DNA from 2 places in the Brevibacillus borstelensis genome. Region 1 is predicted to be linked to the other one. Evidence: a T-box and tRNA genes for the amino acid it is inferred to sense, from the RefSeq annotation. Region 1 holds a T-box; the other holds one or more tRNA genes.
The links. The T-box of region 1 lies ahead of leuS (leucine--tRNA ligase). A T-box ahead of a tRNA ligase gene usually reads a tRNA of that ligase, here a tRNA-Leu.
Positions count from the first base shown of each region.

Region 2: it has a tRNA-Leu gene. The T-box ahead of leuS (leucine--tRNA ligase) is inferred to sense a tRNA for this amino acid. The anticodon was not compared.

Region 1 covers NZ_CP144922.1:3,845,483-3,848,902, forward strand. The annotation lists gene leuS (leucine--tRNA ligase) at 1-1,732, opposite strand, end outside; T-box leader at 1,844-2,143, opposite strand; gene V5G20_RS18535 (class I SAM-dependent methyltransferase) at 2,190-2,933, opposite strand; gene rsfS (ribosome silencing factor) at 2,939-3,295, opposite strand; gene yqeK (bis(5'-nucleosyl)-tetraphosphatase (symmetrical) YqeK) at 3,307-3,420, opposite strand, start outside.
Region 2 covers NZ_CP144922.1:3,208,316-3,211,735, forward strand. The annotation lists gene ltrA (group II intron reverse transcriptase/maturase) at 1-615, opposite strand, end outside; tRNA gene V5G20_RS15190 (tRNA-Leu) at 1,218-1,304, opposite strand; gene V5G20_RS15195 (NAD(P)/FAD-dependent oxidoreductase) at 2,020-2,937, opposite strand; tRNA gene V5G20_RS15200 (tRNA-Leu) at 3,259-3,342, opposite strand; tRNA gene V5G20_RS15205 (tRNA-Thr) at 3,362-3,420, opposite strand, start outside.

The DNA of each region.
Region 1 (3,420 bases):
TCATCTTCTCGTTGTTTTCACCCAGAATCATGCCCTGGTTGAACAGCTTCTGGAACGGCTCCTTCGTCGGCACAACGCCGATATCGTAGAGGAATTTGTGCCAGAAACGAGCATACAGCAGATGAAGAACCGCGTGTTCCGCACCGCCGATGTAAATGTCGATCGGGAGCCATTCCTTCAGCTTTTCCGGATCGGCAAATGCCTTGTCGTTGTGTGGGTCGATAAAGCGCAGGAAGTACCAGCAGCTACCTGCCCACTGTGGCATCGTATTGGTTTCCCGACGGGCTTTCATCCCCGTTTCCGGATCGACGATGTTCACCCACTCGCTGATGTTGGCCAGCGGCGACTCGCCTGTTCCGGAAGGCTTGATTTCCTTCGTCTTCGGCAGGACGACCGGCAGCTCTGCTTCCGGCACTACCTTCATCGTTCCGTCCTCCAGGTGGATGATCGGAATCGGCTCTCCCCAATAACGCTGGCGGCTAAACAGCCAATCGCGCAGGCGGAAGGTTACTTTTCGTTTTCCTTTGTTGTTCTCCTCCAGCCATTCAATCATTTTGCTGATTGCCTGTTCCTTGTTCAATCCATCCAGGAAGCCGGAGTTGATGTGCTCCCCATCGCCCGTATACGCTTGCTTGGATACATCTCCGCCGCGGATTACTTCCTTGATCGGCAGATTGTATGCTTGCGCAAATTCATAGTCGCGCTCATCGTGAGCGGGAACAGCCATTACAGAACCGGTACCGTAACTGATCAGGACGTAGTCGGCAATCCAGATCGGCAGTTTTTCTCCATTTACCGGATTGATTGCGTACGCACCTGTAAACACGCCCGTTTTTTCCTTGGCCAGGTCTGTACGCTCCAAATCGCTTTTCCGTTTGGCTTGCTCCAGGTAGTCTTCAACTGCCTGCTTTTGTTCCGGTGTTGTAATTTTCTCCACCAGCTTGTGCTCCGGAGCAAGCACTGCGAAGGTAGCGCCGTACAAAGTGTCCGGGCGGGTCGTGAAGACAGTGAAGGTCTCGTCGTGGCCGTCAACGGAAAAGACAACCTCAGCGCCTTCAGAGCGGCCAATCCAGTTGCGCTGCATTTCTTTGATGCTTTCCGGCCAATCAAGCTCCTCCAAATCTTCCAGCAGACGATCAGCATACTTGGTGATTTTCAGTACCCACTGTTTCATCGGACGGCGTTCTACCGGATGTCCTCCGCGCTCACTTTTCCCGTCAATTACCTCTTCGTTGGCCAGAACTGTTCCCAATGCTGGGCACCAGTTCACGGCAACTTCGTCGATATACGCCAGGCCATGCTCATACAGCTTGGTAAAAATCCACTGTGTCCATTTGTAATAAGCAGGATCGGTTGTATTGATTTCACGGTCCCAATCGTAAGAAAAACCAAGAGATTTAATTTGACGGCGGAACGTATTGATGTTGCGCTCCGTAAACTCTGCCGGGTCGTTGCCCGTGTCCAGCGCATATTGCTCAGCAGGCAGCCCGAACGCATCCCATCCCATCGGGTGCAGGACATTGTAGCCTTGCATCCGTTTCATCCGGGACAAAATATCCGTCGCGGTATAGCCTTCCGGGTGTCCTACGTGAAGGCCTGCTCCGGATGGATACGGGAACATGTCGAGAGCATAAAACTTCTTCTTGCTCGGATCATCCAGCGTTTTAAAGGTTTTATTCTCTTCCCAATACGTCTGCCATTTCTTTTCGATTTCCTGATGATTGTAAGCCATGATTTGCACTCCTATCGTAGATTCATGAAAACAAACAAATGCTTCGCCCATTAAGAAGAAGAGGGCCACTTCAATAAAAAATAAAAACCTCCCGCCCCCAATCGCGAAACGAAAAGGGACGAGAGGATTATATACGCTCCCGCGGTACCACCCACATTGGTGAACAGACGGCACACCGATCATCGCTTTGCTTCACAGAAAGCAGAAGTCCTGATGCTTGCAATCATAAGCTCACCCGCTTGAAAAATCCGTATCGTGGATAGACGCTCCCCCTTACGCAACCGCTCCTACTGGACGGTCTTCAGGCAGAGTGCTTCGAGGCGAGTTCGGAAAGGGACGGGTTGACTTTCACCTGCCGTCAACTCTCTTTTGCCGTTTCACTTTCGTACTACTCCTCATCAACGCATTCCTTGTTTGTGGTTGTACTTTCGATTATAGACAATCAATGCCAATGCTGTCAATCTCGCGGACGGCAAGCCGAGAAAAACAAACGCTCACTCGTCTCTTGCGGTGGCTGGCCGCTAAAATCGGCCGTTATTTCCACATCGACAAAGCCGGTCTCCATCAGCCAGCGAGCAAGCTCATATGGCTGATACGCCCTCTGCTCATGCACTTCCTCGATACGTTCGTACAAGCCGTTTTCCTGCCGCAGAAAAAAGGTCAGTTCATGCGCTACCTCGAGCCGCAGCGGATCGCAGAAACATTGCCAAATGTACGAAACTTCCTCTTCGGCCAGAGTAAAGGTCTGGTCTCCAAAACCGTGCAGGATTTTGTATGGACTGTGCACGTCGAACAAAAAGGTCCCGCCTGGATGCAGATGCTCGAAGACGAGAGAAAATGTCCGTTTCACGTCCTCTTCTTCCGTCAAGTAGCTGATCGAGTCGCAAAAGGACAAGACACTGTCTGTCTTGGGCAATGCCAGTTCGCGCATGTCCTGTTCGACCCATTTGACTTGGGCCTGCTCCCGCCTCATCTTGTCGTACGCTACTGCAAGCATGTCAGCAGACAGATCAACTCCTGTCACCTGATACCCTCTTTTTGCCAGGGGAATGGCGATGCTTCCGGTCCCGCAGCCGAGGTCAATGACTTGACGCGGCTTCCCTTTCCTGGTCCAGACACCCTCTGCCCAATCGAGCCACTGATCGTAAGGGGAGTCGGTCATCAGCCTGTCGTAGACAGCCGCCATTTGCCCGTACGCCATTTACCTCAGCCTTCCTCTCCAAATTGGACGATAGGGGCTTCGGCCCACAGCCGCTCGAGATTGTAAAACTCGCGGTCTTCGCGATGGAATACGTGGATGACGACATCCTCCAGGTCGACAAGCACCCAGCGTCCTTCGTCTGCTCCCTCAATGCCGCGTACCTTGTAACCGTTCTTGTGAGCCTGATCACGGATCTCGGAAACGATTGCTTGTACTTGCCGTTCATTGTTCCCGTGGCAAATCATGAAATAATCCGCAATGACGGACAGCTTGCTGATGTCCATGATGATCAGATTTTCCGCCTTCTTGTCCTCTGCCGCCTTTGCCACCAGTCTTGCCAGGGCTTCTACTGTTTTAACCATGAAACTCCTCCTTATGTATCCAGTCCGGATACGAGATCGTTATATGCCAACAGTGTCAATGGATACACCGTTTTTTTCTGCTGGATCAAATGTTGAATCGTACTGCCGAGAGCTTGCGCCAAAGC
Region 2 (3,420 bases), 640 kb from region 1:
ATCAAGTAGGATATTTGCCAAAAGTGGGCTTAACGGCCCACCTTGCGGTGTTCCTTCACTTGATGTTGTACAGACGCCATTTATCATGATCCCCGCATTCAAGTAGGAACGAATCAGTCTTAAAATTCTCTTGTCCTGAACTTTTCGAGCCACACGGCTCATTAGAATATCATGATTTACGCGATCAAAGAATTTCTCTAGATCGATGTCCACCACGAAACGATATCCTTCGGAGATATACGCTTGCGCTTTCCTTACTGCCATGTGAGCGCTACGTTTTGGACGGAACCCATAGCTAGATTCCGAGAAGGTGGGGTCGAAGATCGGCGTTAACACTTGGAGGATGGCCTGCTGAATAAAGCGGTCTACCACGGTGGGAATGCCTAATAACCTTACACCACCGTCAGGTTTCGGGATTTCGACTCTGCGAACAGGTGAAGGTCTATAGGTTCCCCTTTCCATCTTCTCGCGGATGGCTTGCCAGTGTTCACGTAGATAATCGCGTAGTTGTTCGGTTGAAACACCATCGACTCCACCGACACCTTTGTTTTCCTCCACTCGTTGGAGTGCCATCCGTAAGTTTTCCCGTGATAAGACTTTTTCCAGCAAATCCATAATGATGTTCCTTCCTTCGCACATGCGGACTCCGTGCTTGCTGTACGATACTCAGCCCTCTTTTGTACCCTCGGGGCTTCACCCCTGCTCTTCAAAAGTAGTTCCTTGACAGAATTCTGCTTCGACGTACCGTATCAAAAGACATGGATCGCATGCTGACTTGATGTTCGGCCCTTCCCCATTCAAGCGTCCTCTACTCGGGTACTATGGCCTCTGCTGACTTCTGCATGTTCAGCGTCTCCTTACGGAGACGGTTACCAACAGTTGAAGGCGTTTCATGCAGACCTCCCCAGGTAAGAACGATAACTTTCATCCCATGTACCTGCCCAAGTTTACTACTGTATCCCTTGGCTGTATGGGGCTTTGTCTTGTTTGGCAGACTCGCCCGGATACAACAGCCTCAAATTGGGTTCGTGTACCTCAGGTCGGGATTTTGCCGCCGGCTTCCTTCAGATTCGACCTCGCGGTCGACACCCTTGCCTTGAGCTAACGGTTGGTACAGCCAACCCCCGTTCGGGACTTTCACCCTATAGCTATCGCCCATGCTGGGCGCACCAAAAAAAGACCCTTCAGAAGAATCTGAAGGGCCCTATGTTTACATATGGTGCGGTCGAGAGGACTTGAACCTCCACGGTGTTGCCACCACTAGAACCTGAATCTAGCGCGTCTGCCAATTCCGCCACGACCGCAAGCGACAAGAATTATTATATTCGCAGACGATGGAGATGTAAAGCGGACTTTGGGAAAATGGGAAAGGCACCCCGTTGCCGCTTTGCAGGGGGACTGTTCCATCCAGATCATATGGAGGACTCCGGCTCGTTAGTCTTCACCTTTGTTTGATGTGAAAGGAAATCGCAAAGCTCAAGAGAACAAAAAGCAATCGCAAAGACAATCCCAGCAATATTCCTGTCAACAAACCCAATGCAACGTTACTTTCAGTGACATGATAGCAAGCGACAAACAACCCACTTGAGCCAATGGTCGCGGGCATGCCTCTCCTTGCACGGAAAGTACCCTCGGGGAGCAGCTTTCGCAAGGGCTGTATCATGATCAGCACTCCCACTTGCTGCAAGCGCCATCCCTCTCCAATCGGTTATAAAACCGCGTCCAGTCAACAGCAAACACGTTCCATCGGCCAGGAGCACCACATATCCTTCTTTGCGGCCGTTGTTGGAGGCCGCTTTCTTCTCTCACCGAAAATTTGCGAAATGCGGGAATCGTCAGCACTACAGACAAGCCAATGAAAGGAAGCACCAGCCAAAAAACGAATCGCCAAGACAGAAACTCATCTAAAAGCCCGGCAAAATAAGGACCATTTAACGCAGGTAAAATATCTACCGTCAACTTTTTCTTTGGAAACTCCCCTCGTACCTGAATACCTGACGAAATCTGCCGCAAGAAACTTCAGCCGTTTCTCCTCCAAGCCTCCATATTCAATTCATTATTGATGGCCGCAGCGACAAATGCGCCCATAGAAGCTGCAGCAATCGCCTGATAGAGCCGCGATGCCGCATCTCCGGCGCTATAGACGCCCGGGACATTCGTTTTCCCGAACTCGTCGACAACGACCGAACCCGCTTCCGTGATGCGGCATCCGATCGTTCGCGGCAGCTCCGATCCCGCGACCAGCACCGGTTTAAAAAAGATCCCCCTGCACGGAATGGTTGTCCCGTCTTCGAGAACCACTTGACGGACGATTCCTTCGCTGGAGTCAATGGATTGAATCGGCGAGTCAAATAGGGGGACTTGATGTCGCTTTAGCTCTTCGCGCTGTGCATCCGTCAGCTCATCGGGGCCGTTCGTGCAGATGGCAAAACGATTCGTCCATCCGGAAATCAATGGAGCGAAGTGCATAAGCTCTGCCCCCTTGTTAATGATGACTAGCGGCTGGTCGCTTAATTCCCAGCCATCGCAATACGGGCAAACGAAGGCGCTTTTTCCGTAAACTTCCGCTAGTCCAGGAATGTCCAGCGGCCGATCCTTCATTCCTATGGCAAACAGCACCTTTCTGCTTTCAAAAGTCTTACCTTGCTCTGTCATAATTTGAAAATGTCCATCTGATCCCGTGATCGAAACGGCCGTATCCGCCACGAAAGACACGGCCGGATAGGCGCTTATCTCCTCCTTCGCAATTCGCCGAAATTCACCTGGACTTATTCCGTCACGGGTAAGAAACCCGTGGGTCTCGCGAGTCACCGCATTGCGGGGATGGCCTTCATCGATCACCGCCACATTTTTTCTCGCTCTCCCAAGCATGAGGGCAGCATTCAACCCAGCCGGACCTCCGCCAATAATCGCTACATCAAGCAGTTGTTTTCCCACCATTAACACTCCTTTATGGATTTGTAATATCCGTAATTAAGATGCAAAAAGCTTATCGCTTCTTGTCTGCATCGAGATTGCAATGCTTATTTGCAACTGCATGTTTCCCCTCCTCCCTACTTCATATAATAACTATTACAGACCCGCAATATCCATAATATACAGTTCGACTCCAATTTGCAATAACATACTTGGTCCGTACTCTGCTAGTAGTCTCTGCGAGGAGCAGGGCAAAACGGGTTCCCGTATCAGTCCCGCATATGCAAAAAGCTCCTGAATCGTCCATAGGACAAATTCAAGAGCTCTTCATTACTTGGTTGATGCGGTCGAGAGGACTTGAACCTCCACGGTGTTGCCACCACTAGAACCTGAATCTAGCGCGTCTGCCAATTCCGCCACGACCGCAAGCTATTAAGTTGTAAAGTGGTGCCGGCGATAGGACTTGAACCCACAACCCCCTGATTACAAGTCAGGTGCTCTACC